2 regions of the Proteus sp. fly-1089 genome follow, and region 1 is predicted to be linked to the other one. Evidence: predicted binding sites of a transcription regulator. Region 1 holds the regulator's gene; the other holds the start of a gene.

The links. Region 1 encodes PhoB, which activates phosphate uptake and scavenging genes when phosphate is short. Its sites were predicted from a motif close to CTGTCATAAAACTGNCNNAT; they were not measured.
Region 2: a site for PhoB is predicted at 4,510-4,529, ahead of pstS (phosphate ABC transporter substrate-binding protein PstS). Genes of this name have one in related genera too.

The regions. Positions count from the first base shown of each region.
Region 1 covers NZ_JBEETS010000002.1:322,206-329,901, reverse strand. The annotation lists gene ABN080_RS08015 (AAA family ATPase) at 1-2,973, opposite strand, end outside; gene sbcD (exonuclease subunit SbcD) at 2,970-4,202, opposite strand; gene phoB (phosphate regulon transcriptional regulator PhoB) at 4,422-5,111, shown strand; gene phoR (phosphate regulon sensor histidine kinase PhoR) at 5,135-6,433, shown strand; gene brnQ (branched-chain amino acid transport system II carrier protein) at 6,913-7,696, shown strand, end outside.
Region 2 covers NZ_JBEETS010000007.1:145,778-153,473, reverse strand. The annotation lists gene ABN080_RS15020 (Tex family protein) at 1-1,552, opposite strand, end outside; gene greB (transcription elongation factor GreB) at 1,733-2,212, shown strand; gene ompR (osmolarity response regulator transcription factor OmpR) at 2,363-3,085, shown strand; gene envZ (two-component system sensor histidine kinase EnvZ) at 3,082-4,422, shown strand; gene pstS (phosphate ABC transporter substrate-binding protein PstS) at 4,632-5,672, shown strand; gene pstC (phosphate ABC transporter permease PstC) at 5,754-6,713, shown strand; gene pstA (phosphate ABC transporter permease PstA) at 6,715-7,617, shown strand; gene pstB (phosphate ABC transporter ATP-binding protein PstB) at 7,648-7,696, shown strand, end outside.

The DNA of each region.
Region 1 (7,696 bases):
TACCTTTTCTTGTGTATCCAAACGAGTTTTTTCTTGCAGTAGCTTATCAAGCCGTTGTTTTTGTTGTTCTTGTAAGCGGTTTCTTTCTTCTACTGATAACAAGGATGTTAAAAATGCATTTTCGTCAGCAAAGGGACTGTTTTTTAACCTATTGTGATATTGCTCAATAATGCTTTGTGAAAGTGTATGAAGCCGTTGTAACGATTTTTCATTTTCCTGATATTGACCAATAAGTTGATTTAGACGAATTTCGAGTTGGTTTTTTTCTTCGCTGTATTGCTCAATACATTTTTGTAATAACTGACTTTTTTGTTCTAATTCATTACGTGCATCTTCGGTGGATTGTGTTCCGAATAAAGCTTGGCGTTGTGCTTTCAACTGTTCTTGTTGTTGATGTAGTTGTTTAAAGTGGATTAAGACACACTCAAGTTCTTTTTGAGTTTCAGCTAAATAGCGTTTTCTCTCATCTTGTGTTAATGACAATTCACGAATTATTTGCAGTAATTCCTGATGTGCTTTTAATGTCGATTGATATTGTTGACTCTCTATTTTACGCGCATTAAGCCATTGAGTTTTTTCTTCGAATTGGCATAACCGATAGCCTTGTTGTTCAACACGAGATTGGATCTCTTGTGCTAATTGTGTCTGTTGTTGCAAATATTGTGCTGTTTGTTGCTGTTTATTGATGACTTCTTTTTGTTGTTGAGTAAATTCATTTTGTTGATAAAGAATAGCTTGCTGTTGTTGATTAAACCGCTCCTTAGTATCAGATAACAGTTTGTATTCTTGCTGAGTTTTGGTTTCTAATTCGTTATAACTGGATTGTTTTTGTTTCAGTAAAGTATCTTCTGCCTCAAGCTTGGCATCTAATTTAGTCAACGCATCTTCTTTGCAGTCAGCATCAGGCAGTGCGTATGTTTGTGCTAAGATTTGCCATTGTTGTTTTAATGTCGCTATATCTTGAGTGAGTTGTTCACTATCTTCATTGAGTTTTTTGTTTTGAGCTTGATAGTTAGCGCATTGTGTTTTTTGTTCCACTAACTCTATTGTTAATGCATGAACTTGTTGTGTTAAAAGATCTAATCGTGTTTTTGTTTCGTCTGGTTTAATTTCTTTATATTTTTCAACATAAGGATGTTCTGTTGAACCACAAACAGGGCATGGGTTATCTTTAACTAGACGTTGTCTCTCTTCTTCATATTCCGCTAACTTTCGTATTAAAAGATAATTATTATTTAAATCTTTAAGATGTTGTTCTTTCTCTTTTAAAACAATGTCATTTTTGTGGATACTTTCAGTCAGCATAACTATTTTTTGCTGATTTTCTGACTGAGTTTTTTGGTGCTGAAGTTCTGTTTTTATCGCTCGCTGTAATTGAGCCTGTAATCCCATCAGTTTAGCTAGGGCATTTCTTTGTTGTGATATTTTCTGTAAACGAGGAGAAATATCTGTAATTGCATCAGTTTTATTTTGTTGCTCAAGTTGTGTTTGCAACTTCTTTAATTGCTGTTGCTGTAAATTAAGACTGTGTTGTTGTTGCTCTAGTGCTTTAGTTGCTTTTTCTAAGGCGAGTTTGAGAGTGTGTTCTTTTTCTTGCTCTGTTTTTTCACTCTTTTTGCTAATAAGATATTTTTCTGTGATTTCATCATATTGCTCAAAATAGCGTTGCCATAAAGGTAGATTTTCAGCAAGTTGAGCATAAGCCGTATGTTGACTTAAATAATCATTTAATTCACTGGCTTGTTTTTGTGATGTTGTTAATTGGTGTGCTGTTGATTGAATTTTTTCCAGATATTCTGATTGTGTTTTTTCGAGTGCATTTTTTTGCTGTGTTTTTGTTGAAATATCTTGTTGTAGCAAGGCTAATTGATTATCTAATGGCGTCACTTTTTCACGAATAACTTGTAATATCTGCTGTTTTTTCTCATTGTGTTGTTTAAATGTGTCACGTGCTTCAATTAAATGCTGATTAATTGGTTGGCTTTGTTGTTCAATAAGCTGTTTTTCTGCTTTTAATGCTGAGAGTTGTAATTCAATATAAGTTTGTTCTTTTAATAGGCGATTTTTTTCATCATAAATCGGGCGAATTTTTTCTGCCGGCTCGCTATTTTCAAGACGTTGAATATCAGGTTTTGCAGCAACTAATGCTTCTTGCGCTAAGTTAACCTCAGTTTGCGCTAGCGCTTTGTTTTTATTGAGTTCAATTTCTTTTTCTTGCCACTGTTTTGCTACTTGATATTCCTCTTGTTCTTTTTGTAATAGGCTCTCTTTGGCAAAAAGATCTGTTTGTTCCGTTAATAAAGCTTGGCGGGCATTTTCATCTAATAATGCCATCATTTCAGCCTGTTGCTTGAGTGTTTTTAATGTTTGTTCTTCTTCACGCCAATGTTTAAAGATTGATTGGGAAATATGACGATAAATATCTGTACCAGTGAGTTCTTCGAGTAACTCTGCGCGAGATTTGTCATCAGCATTAAGGAATGCTGCAAATTGTCCTTGTGAAAGCAACATTGATTTAGTAAATCGGTCAAAGTCCAGCCCTGTAATATTAATAATCATCTCTTTTACTTGGCTTATCTTACTCGCTAATATTTTGTCCTCACCCTCTGTGATATTTATTTTGACAAGTTCAGCTTGTGGTGCCTGAAGATTGCCATCTTCTTTATAATTAGCACGACGTTGTTCCCAAAATGCACGATAAGCGACACCTTTGACTTCAAATTCAACTTCCGCCAAACACTCCGCAGTATGACGTGTCATTAATTCATTTTGCGATTGTGTGACTTTGTCCAATCGTGGTGTTCGATGATAAAGCGCTAAACTAATAGCATCTAAAAGGGTTGTTTTTCCCGCACCTGTAGGGCCAGTAATCGCAAACAATCCGTTGCTAACAAAAGGCTCTTGGTTAAAGTTAATTTTCCATTCACCTTTTAAGGAGTTAATATTTTTAAAGCGCAGACTTAAGATTTTCATTTTGCTTCGTTATCCTCTTGTTCTGCCATCTCAACTGCTTGTTTAAACAATGTGGTTAACCGTGTTTTAGTTTCTTCTGAATCAAAATCATGTTGTTCTAAACGTCTTTCAAAAACATCATAGACCGTTAATTCTGTCAGTGTTTCTTTTTCATTTTGAATGAGCACTTGGCGTTGTTTTCTGGATCTTCTTAATAAAACCACATCAAAAAGTGGGTCGTTAGTTAGCTCCTGAATACGCGCTTGTATATCACTGAGATAATCTTGTGTAGAAACTTCAATATCCAACCAGATAGTTGTATCTGGTTCAGCATATTGTTTTTTTAAATTATCAAGCTGTGTGGCTATTTCTTTTAATGAGCCAGTAATTGTGCGCAATAGCTGAAATTCGGGGATAGGGAGTAGCGTAAGCTCAGTTAATTTATCTTGCTCAAAATCGATAAGGCAGACACTTTTTTGTTGCCCACTCTCATCAAAACTTAAAGGAATTGGAGAACCACTGTAACGAATATGCCCTGATTTATTCACCACTTGAGGGCGATGAATGTGGCCAAGAGCAATATAATCAAATTCAGGAAACAGGGTTGCAGAGAAGGCTTCTAAAGTACCGATATATATTTCACGTACAGAATCGGTCACACTTGCACCAATCGTTGTCAGGTGGCCTGTCGCAATAATAGGGATCTTGGTGTTTAATTGTTCACGTAAATCGAGAGCTGCTTGATATTGAACTTGATAATAATCAGCAATTGCTTCTTTTAGCGCGTTTTGTTTTTCAGCACCGGATTGCCCACTTCGGCTAGTTATCATATCTCTAGGGCGTAGATAGGGGATCGCACACAGTAAGGCTCCTGGCGTGTTATCTTTTTTACGAAGAATTAGCGGTACTTGTGGCGTTTCGGTATGAACATTGGCAATAACAGTGGTATTTAAACACGCCAATAGTGATTTAGATTCATTGAGTGTTGCGACAGAATCGTGATTTCCACCTAAAATTATCAATTGGCATTGTGTGTCTCTCATTGCAACAACAAAGCGGTTATACAGTTCTCTGGCATAGCTTGGGGGCGAGCCAGTATCAAATATATCACCAGCAACAATTAAGGCATCGACTTGATAAACTTTGATTTGTACTAACAACCAATCAAGAAATTGTTGGTGTTCTTGTGCGCGGGTTTTAGTAAAAAAATATTGCCCTAAATGCCAGTCTGATGTGTGAATAATCCGCATTGCTATCCCTCTTTTTTATTTGCTGAGAGTATAGCGCACCTTGCTTTTTTAGTGAAAACTCAGCAGTAAGCCTTTTTTTGAGTGATTTTTCACCGAAAAATGATTTATTTACCTTAACAACACCATGGTATTTCAGTAATGTTAAGGTTAGTCATAAATCTGTCATAAAAGTGCATCATAATCATTTTGACCCTCTATATACATTACACAGGATAGAGTATGGCAAGGCGTATTCTTGTTGTTGAAGATGAAACCGCAATTCGAGAGATGATCTGTTTTGTTTTAGAACAAAATGGTTTTCAGCCCATTGAAGCAGAAGATTATGATTCTGCATTGAGTTTTCTTATCGATCCTTACCCTGATCTGGTTTTATTAGATTGGATGATCCCCGGAGGCTCCGGTTTACAGGTAATAAAACAGATGAAGCGAGAAAGTAATACTCGTGACATTCCTATTATTATGTTAACGGCAAAAGGGGAAGAAGAAGATAAAGTCCAAGGCTTAGAAACGGGTGCTGATGATTATGTTATCAAGCCATTTTCACCTAAAGAGCTTGTCGCCCGAGTGAAGGCAATTTTACGGCGTTTATCACCGATGTCAGCGGAAGATATCATTGAATTCAATGGATTATCGCTTGATCCTGTTTCTCATCGAGTAACTAGTCAAGATAAACCGATTGATATGGGGCCCACTGAATTTAAACTCCTGCACTTTTTTATGACGCATCCTGAACGCGTGTATAGCAGAGAACAACTGCTAAACTATGTTTGGGGAACGAATGTTTATGTCGAAGACCGTACCGTGGATGTGCATATTCGTCGTTTACGTAAAGCCATTGAAGAAGATGGTCATGACCGAATGATACAAACAGTACGAGGAACGGGATATCGCTTCTCTGCCCGTTTCTAAGTCAATATGGGAGTAATCGTCAGGTGTTAGAACGACTATCATGGAAAGCCCTCGTTTGGGGGCTATGTCTATTTTGCTTACCTGCCTTTGTATTATCACTTTTTATTGGCCATCTTCCTTGGCTGCTGGTGGCATCACTTTTTAGTGCTTTGGTTTGGCATGCTTATAATTTGATGAAATTGTCTAAATGGTTATGGCTCGATCGCTCAGTCTTACCACCAGAAGGCAGAGGAGGATGGGAGCCTATTTTTTATGGCATTCGACAAACACAGCAACGTAATCGTAAACGACGTCGAGAATTAGGAGACTTAATTAAGCGCTTTAGAAGCGGAGCTGAAAGCTTACCTGATGCAGTTGTAATGATGACTAATGAAGGTAATATTTTTTGGTGTAACAGCTTAGCTCAACATCTATTAGGTTTTCGGTGGCCAGAAGACAACGGGCAAAATATTTTTAATTTATTACGTTACCCAGATTTCTTGCACTATTTTACCGCAGGCGATTTTAGTCACCCTTTAACGATTTCTCTTAATAATGGTTCTATTGTGGAGTTTCGTGTGATGCCATACAGCGAAGATCAACGCCTAATGGTGGCACGAGATGTGACAGAAAAAAATAAACTAGAAAATGCACGACGTGATTTTTTTGCCAACGTGAGTCACGAATTAAGAACGCCTTTAACCGTTATTCAAGGCTATCTTGAAATAATGGAAGAAAATAATGCAGAAAAATCCACAGAACATAAAGCGATAATGACAATGCAGGAACAAGCTAAACGGATGGATACGTTAGTAAAGCAGCTCTTACAACTTTCCCGTATTGAATCAGCTCCTCATATCGATTTAAATAAAATTGTTGATATACCCGCCATTTTAACTTTATTACAACAAGAGGCGAACTCACTAAGCCAAGGACAGCATCATATTACCTTTGATATTGATGAACAGTGGGCTGTACGTGGTAATGAAGAACAGTTACGCAGTGCTGTGTCTAACTTAGTTTATAACGCGATTAATCACACAGAAGATGGGACAACAATAAAAGTCAGCTGGAAGAAAATTCCTCAAGGTATGTTATTTAGTGTCTCCGACAACGGTTCAGGGATCAGTGCTGAACACTTAACACGTTTAACAGAACGTTTTTATCGTGTTGATAAAGCACGCTCTCGCCATTCTGGTGGGACAGGGTTAGGGTTGGCAATTGTGAAAAAATCATTGCTTCATCATCATTCACAATTGAATATTGAAAGTAAAGTTGGGAGTGGAAGTACGTTTTCTTTTATTCTGCCTCAAACCTTACTATCAGCTAAAAAAGTACACTAATCATCTTTTCTATTTAAAGCCTTTATCACCTAATGTTTAATTAGTGATAAAGGTTTTTTGTCTTTTTATCACTCTTTTCGATGTCAATAAAAACTAATATCGTAGCGTTAAATTTTAATATTATTAATTAATAAGAACTTTAAGTATTGCTAATAAACAATATTGTTGGTGATAAAATGCACAAATCATATCGTGTATATTCGGTGATATATGATAGTTATAACTAGCACTGAAAAATAGTTTAGATGATTATTCTGGTTTTTAGATTGGCTATTGCCTTTTTTCATTATAAAAGTTTTACTTGTGCCCAGTTATCGGCAATTTTTTCTATTTGATACTTAATTGCTCTGCATGAAATGATTATATGTGGATATTATCCTGAATAATAATGACATGAGCGCAAATAGACATTGTTGATTTTATGTTACGTCATCTCGGCGTTATTTAACCATTATTGTAACTACATATTAACAAAACTTATGGCACATAGATTAACTTCCAGAGATATTCTGGCATTAGGGTTTATGACCTTTGCCCTTTTTGTCGGTGCTGGCAATATTATTTTTCCTCCTATGGTGGGTTTGCAATCCGGTGAATTTGTTTGGACAGCCGCAATCGGCTTTCTTATTACTGGTGTCGGTTTACCTGTATTAACCATCGTTGCATTAGCTAAAGTTGGTGGTGGCATTGAAGCATTAAGTACACCTATTGGTAAATCAATGGGACTGTTATTAGCAATTGTTGCTTATCTTGCTGTTGGCCCTCTTTTCGCAACACCGCGTACTGCAACCGTTTCTTTTAAAGTGGGTATTGCTCCTTTAGTGGGTGATACTGAAATGTCATTACTGATTTATAGTATTGTCTATTTTTTAATTGTTATTGGTATTTCGCTTTATCCGGGAAAATTACTAGATAGCGTTGGTCATATTTTGGCACCGATTAAAATTTTGGCATTGGCTGCATTGGGTATTGCTGCGATATTTTGGCCTGCTGGTGGTGCTATTCCTGCTACTGAAGCTTATCGAGATATGGCGTTAACTCAGGGCTTTATTAACGGTTACCTCACCATGGATACATTGGGAGCTATGGTTTTTGGTATCGTGATTGTTAATGCGGCTCGCTCTCGAGGTATTGATAATTCATCCTTGTTGACGCGTTACACGATGTGGGCGGGAATTATTGCAGGTATATTATTAACTGCGATTTATTTGAGTTTATTTAAATTAGGCTCTAGCAGTGGCAGCATTATTCCGGGCGCCCAAG
Region 2 (7,696 bases), on a different contig from region 1:
TTTGAGCGATAGATTGGCTAAGCCCCGCAACTCGCGTTAATAATGGTACTGACGCGGTATTTAAATCCACACCAACACCATTCACACAGTCTTCAACAACAGTATCAAGTTTTCTAGCTAATAATGTTTGGCTAACATCATGCTGATATTGGCCAACACCAATGGATTTAGGATCAATTTTTACAAGTTCAGCCAACGGATCTTGTAAACGGCGAGCAATAGAGACCGCACCACGAATAGACACGTCTAAATCAGGAAACTCATTAGCAGCAAGCTCTGATGCAGAATATACGGACGCTCCCGCCTCGCTCACAATGACCTTTTGTGCTTTGACGTCTGGGTAACGTTTTACAGTTTCAGCAAAAAAACGTTCGGTTTCACGAGAAGCAGTACCATTGCCAATCGCCACCAGCTCAACATTATGCTTAATACATAACGCCGCGACACTCGCAGCCGCTTTATCAGCTTGGCCTGTATGTGGATAAATCGTATCAGTTGCAATTAACTTACCAGTGCTATCTACAACAGCAACTTTCACACCAGTACGTAAACCAGGATCAAGTCCCATAGTGGCTCGCATACCCGCAGGTGCTGCCATCAGTAAATCATTTAGATTTCGAGCAAAAACATTAATAGCTTCTTCTTCTGCTTTTTCTCGTAATTGGCTCATCAATTCTGTTTCAATATGCATTAAAACTTTAATACGCCAAGTCCAGCTTACAACCGCTTTACGCCAGCTATCTGCCGGTTGATTATTTAAGCGTAATCCTAAATGCTCTGTGATCAGTTGTTCACCATAGCTTTCTTTAGGTGCTTCTTCAAATTGTGGATCAGGATTAAGCGATAATTGTAAAATACCTTCGTTACGGCCACGAAACATGGCTAACGCACGATGAGAGGGAACATTGGCAATAGGTTCATGACTGTCAAAATAATCACTAAACTTCGCTCCTTCGACTTCTTTTCCTTCCACAACTTTTGAAACAAGGTGCGCATTTTTCCATAAATATTGTCGAACTTTCGCCAATAACCCAGCATCTTCTGAAAAACGCTCCATTAAAATATAACGCGCGCCATCTAAAGCTGCTTTAGTATCATTTACACCTTTTTCTGCGTTGACATAAGCGGTCGCTACATCTTCTGGGTTGTTTTGTGGCTCATTCCACAACAAATCTGCTAAGGGCTCTAACCCATTTTCAATAGCAATTTGTCCACGAGTACGGCGTTTAGGCTTATAAGGAAGATAAAGATCTTCAAGCTCTGTTTTACTTTGCGTTTCATTAATTGAAGAACGTAACTCAGGTGTTAATTTTCCTTGTTCTTCAATTGATTTTAAAATGGTTTGGCGACGATCATTGAGTTCTCGTAAATAACTAAGGCGAGTTTCTAACTGACGTAGTTGCGTATCATCTAACCCACCAGTGACCTCTTTACGGTAACGGGCAACAAATGGCACCGTATTCCCTTCATCCAGTAACGTTATGGCCGAAAGGACTTGCTGAGGCTTAACCTTGAGCTCTTCTGCAATAATTCGGCTTAATGATTCATTCATAATATATTTACCTACCGAGAGGAATAATTTTAAAGAGGGCTATTATACACACGCCACACTAAAAAAATTTGGCAAATTTCCGATTAGACTCGACAATTATGAGGAAAATAACAGATTAATTTATCATTCACGCTATAGTATCTTTATGAAATTCAATGTTGATGATAGTTTTAATTCGTAATGGCAAAAAGTAACTATATTACTCGTGATGGCTGGTATGCCTTAGACAAAGAGCTAAAATATCTTTGGAAAGAAGAACGCCCTCGTGTCACACAATCAGTTTCAGAAGCAGCGGCACAAGGTGACCGTTCAGAAAATGCTGAATATATTTATGGAAAGAAGCGATTACGTGAAATTGACAGACGTGTTCGCTTTTTATCAAAACGTCTTGATGAGCTAAAAATTGTTGATCCCGATCCTCGCCAAGAAGGAAAAGTTTATTTTGGTGCTTGGGTCACGCTTGAAGATGATGACGAAAATGTCAAAACTTTCAGACTTGTGGGGCCTGATGAGTTTGATCCAGCAAAACAGTGGATTTCTATAGATTCTCCTGTTGCCCGAGCACTCATTGGTAAACAAGTTGATGATGAAATTAGTGTGCAAACACCAGGTGGTGAAGTTAATTACTGCGTATTATCTATCAAATATCATTCGGAATAAGACAAATAAATAGATTTATTACCTTTACTATCACCAAAGAACAAGTTTTATCTGTAAATTATTAACATTTATTCTTTGGTTTTGGTTTAATATTCTTAACGATGATAGAATTCGCTAACAAAAAGCATTTGCACTTCGGGAGCTTAAAAAATGCAAGAAAGTTATAAAGTGCTAATCGTGGATGATGATTTACGTCTACGTTCACTACTAGAGCGCTATTTGACAGAGCAGGGTTTTCAAATCCGTACTGCTGCAAACGCTGATCAAATGGATCGTCTGCTCACTCGCGAATCTATCCACCTTATCGTACTCGACTTAATGCTTCCAGGCGAAGATGGCTTATCCATTTGCCGTCGCTTAAGAAGCCAAAACAACCCTATTCCTATTATTATGGTTACAGCAAAAGGGGAAGAGGTTGATAGAATTGTTGGGCTTGAAATTGGTGCTGATGATTACATCTCAAAACCATTTAATCCAAGAGAATTACTGGCTCGCATTCGCGCAGTACTTCGCCGTCAAGCGAACGAATTACCGGGTGCTCCTTCACAAGATAATGCCATTATTTCTTTTGGTAAATTCAAGCTAAACCTTGGTACACGCGAAATGTTCCACGAAGAAGAGCATATGCCTCTGACTAGTGGTGAATTTGCTGTATTGAAAGTACTGGTATCTCACCCTCGTGAGCCACTTTCTCGTGACAAACTAATGAGCCTTGCTCGTGGCCGCGAATACAGTGCTATGGAACGTTCAATTGACGTTCAAATTTCTCGTTTACGCCGAATGATTGAAGAGGACCCAACACATCCTCGCTATATTCAAACAGTTTGGGGGCTTGGTTACGTCTTTGTTCCTGATGGAACCAGTGCTCAATGAGAAGGCTGAGGCTTTCCCCCCACAATAAACTGACACGTTCGTTATTTCTGGTTATCTCGCTACTTTTTTTTAGTTTGATAGCCAGTTATATCGTTGTGCAGCACCTTATTGTTGGGCCAAGCCTTCAGCAATTTAATAAAGTTTTAGCGTATGAAATACGCACATTAATGCCAGAAGAACTTATTTTAGTTGATGGCACTCCACTCAAAATCTCCCCAGCTTTGCGCAATAAAATCTATAGCGAATTAGGCATCTCTTTTTTTGATAAAGAGGCCGCTCTCGAGGAAGGACTTTATTGGGCTAAAATCGATGACGATTTAAGTGAACAGATGTCTGAATATCTGGGTGGAGAAACTGAAATTTGGATTGAAAACACGCTGGAATACCCTGTTTTATGGGTCAATACACATATTTCCCCCTCTCTTTGGATACGCGTTCCACTTACTGAATTAGGGCAAAATTTCTTACTGCCGGTTTATCGGCAAGCAATTATTTTTATTATTATCGTTGTCGCTTTTTTCTGGCTCTATAACCGTTTTCAAAATCGCCCACTCAATGAAGTAGAATATGCAGCACGTCGTATCGGTAAAGGGGTTATTCCACCGCCTATCCCTGAATCTGGCTCCTCTGAAATGCGATCAATCATTCGCGCATTTAATCAGATGTCATCGGGCATTCGCTCATTAGATAATGATAGAACACTCGTTATGGCAGGTGTCAGTCATGACTTGCGTACACCACTTACTCGTATTCGCCTTGCTACTGAAATGATGAGCCCGGAAGATAGCTATCTTGCTGACTCTATCAATAAAGATATTGAAGATTGCGATGCCATTATTGGCCAGTTTCTAGACTATATGCGTACAGGTAAAGAGATGTCTTTAGAACTGTGCGATATGAATAATCTATTACAAGAAGTCATTTCGGCTGAATCTAACTCAGGCAAAATAAGTGAAGATCATCTTCATCCTGAATCCATTAATATTACGGCTAATCCTACCGCTGTAAAACGAGCACTTGCCAATATGATTGTAAATGCGACTCGCTATGGCCATGGCTGGATAAGTGTTTCAAGTGGAAAAAATGAAGAATATGCATGGTTTCAAGTCGAAGATGACGGCCCCGGTATTCCACAAGAAGACCGACAACGTCTTTTCCAACCTTTTGTTCAAGGTGAACAAGCACGTAGCTCAACAGGTGCTGGTTTAGGGTTATCCATTATTCGCCGTATTATGGATGCTCACGGCGGTTATGTTGAACTTGATGATAGCATTAAAGGCGGATTACTTATCCGTGCTAATTTCCCATTAAAAGAGCGTGATGATGAGGATGATTAATTTTTCTTTCTGATAAAGCCCTTTTTTATTCCGCTACTTCTGCTTTGTATTTTCTTCCCCCACTAAATATTTCATCATTTTTTTACTTTGTCATAAAACTGTCACAATTAAGACATTTAATTGTCATCTAACTGACCTATTGTCTGTGCGTACCGTAACCGAAGTTGATAGATGTCGAAAATTATTCTACCTATCCCACAGGAGGGATTATGAAACTGATGCGTACCACCCTGACTAGTGTCATTGCCGCTGCGTTTTCAATGACCGCTCTTTCTGCGCAGGCAACGACCTCGCTGACTGGTGCTGGCGCAACGTTCCCTGCCCCAGTTTATGCTAAATGGGCAGATTCCTATCAGAAAGAAACGGGTAACAAAATTAACTACCAAGGCATTGGCTCCTCTGGTGGTGTTAAACAGATTATTGCAAATACTGTTGATTTTGGCGCTTCTGATGCGCCATTAGCAGACGACAAATTACAAGCTGACGGTTTATTTCAATTCCCAACTGTGATTGGTGGTGTTGTTATGGCAGTCAATATTCCTGGTATCAAATCAGGTGAGCTGACCTTAGATGGCGACACTATCGGTAATATTTATTTAGGCAAGATCCAAAAATGGAACGATCCTGCCATCACCAAACTCAATCCAGGTGTAAAATTACCAGACCAGAATATCGCTGTTATTCGCCGTGCTGATGGTTCAGGAACCTCTTTCGTTTTCACTAGCTACTTATCAAAAGTAAGTAATGCATGGAAAGATGAAGTCGGCGCTGGCTCTACCGTTAAATGGCCAACAGGCTTAGGTGGTAAAGGAAATGATGGCATCGCTGCATTCGTTCAACGTGTACCAGGTTCAATCGGTTATGTTGAATATGCTTACGCGAAACAAAACAACCTTGCTTATACTAAATTAGTCACAGCTGATGGCGAAGCAATTGCACCAACAGCAGACAGCTTTAGTGCCGCAGCAAGAAAAATTGATTGGAGCAAAAGCTTTGCACAAGACCTGACTAACCAGAAAGGTGAAAACGCATGGCCGATTACTTCAACCACCTTTATCTTAGTGCATCAAAAACAACAAAATGCAGAAAAAGGTAAAGAAGTACTGAATTTCTTCAATTGGGCTTACGACAAAGGTAATCAAGAAGCGAAAAATCTAGATTACGCAGTATTGCCTGCAGAAGTTGTAGAACAAATTCGTGCTGCATGGAAAACAAGTATTAAAGACAGTAATGGTAAACCGATTTACTAATAAAACCGGCAACCATTAAGAGATAAGTTAACGTTCACCCCCTGCTATGCTAACAGGGGGTAATAAATTAAAAGAGGCTTTATGGCCGAGCACACAACGGTAATAAAGGCCCCTAGTAAACGAGGGGACGTTATTTTCAGCGCACTAGTCCGTCTAGCTGCGTTAATTACGCTTTTGCTTTTAACAGGTATCATTGTTTCGCTGATTTTTGCCTCATGGCCAAGTATTCAGCAGTTTGGTCTTTCATTCTTATGGACAAAAGAGTGGGATCCACCGGCACAAGAGTTTGGTGCATTAGTGCCTATTTACGGTACCATTGTAACGTCAATCATCGCACTGATTATTGCTGTTCCTGTCAGCTTTGGTATTGCCCTTTTCCTCACTGAGTTAGCGCCTAATTGGCTAAAACGTCCATTAGGTATTGCGATTGAGTTACTCGCGGCTATCCCAAGTATTGTTTATGGTATGTGGGGACTCTTTGTCTTTGCACCACTGTTTGCAACCTATTTCCAAGAACCTGTCGGTAATGTGCTTTCATCCATTCCTATTGTTGGTGAGCTTTTCTCAGGCCCAGCTTTTGGTATTGGTATCTTAGCTGCGGGGGTTATCCTCGCTATCATGATCATTCCTTATATCGCCTCTGTGATGCGTGATGTGTTTGAACAGACACCTGTCATGATGAAGGAATCAGCCTACGGCATTGGCTGTACGACATGGGAAGTAATTTGGAATATCGTTCTGCCTTATACCCGTAACGGTGTCATCGGTGGCGTTATGTTGGGATTAGGCCGTGCCTTAGGTGAAACCATGGCGGTGACCTTTATCATCGGTAATACCTACCAATTAGATTCTGCCTCGCTGTTTATGCCAGGTAACAGTATCACGTCGGCATTAGCCAATGAGTTTGCCGAAGCAGAGACGGGATTACATACTGCAGCATTAATGGAATTAGGACTTATTCTGTTTGTCATTACCTTTATCGTACTTGCGATTTCTAAGTTTATGACATTACGTTTATCTAAGAATGAAGGAGCGCGTTAATATGTCTAAAACATCCTCTTCTTCATTACAAGTTCAAACCGAGAGCGAACTACGAGTGCGCCATAAACGCCAACTTTGGCGTCGTCAAAAAAACCGTATCGCACTGTTTTTATCTGTCTCTACTATGGCATTTGGTCTTTTCTGGTTAACGTGGATTTTATTCTCAACAATCACAAAAGGCGTTGATGGTATGTCCCTTGCGCTTTTCACTGAAATGACACCGCCGCCAAATACTGATGGTGGTGGATTGGCGAATGCCATTGTCGGTAGTGGATTGCTCATCTTTTGGGCCACTGTAATTGGAACACCATTAGGTATTCTTGCAGGAATTTATCTTGCGGAATACGGCCGTCGCTCATGGCTTGCTGAAACCACTCGCTTTATTAACGATATTTTGCTGTCAGCACCTTCCATCGTTGTCGGACTCTTTGTCTACACCATTGTGGTCGCACAAATGCAGCACTTTTCAGGATGGGCAGGTATTATTGCACTTGCTTTACTGCAAATTCCTATCGTTATTCGTACCACTGAAAATATGTTGAAGTTAGTCCCTGATAGCTTACGCGAAGCTGCTTATGCATTAGGAACACCAAAGTGGAAGATGATCTCTAAAATCACCTTAAAAGCCTCAGTATCAGGCATTATTACAGGTGTGTTATTAGCGATTGCACGTATTGCAGGTGAAACTGCACCACTGTTATTTACTTCACTATCCAACCAATTCTGGAGCACAGACTTAAACGAACCGATAGCTAACTTACCTGTGACTATCTTTAAGTTCGCCATGAGTCCTTTTGCACAGTGGCAAGAACTTGCCTGGGCTGGCGTATTACTTATCACCCTCTGTGTTCTATTTATCAATATTATCGCGCGCGTGCTGTTTGCTAAACGCAAGCACGGCTAACGCAGAAAGTTAAGCAAGAGAGAACGTTGAATGATTATGGCTAATGATAACGCAGGAAATAAAATCCAAGTTCGTGACT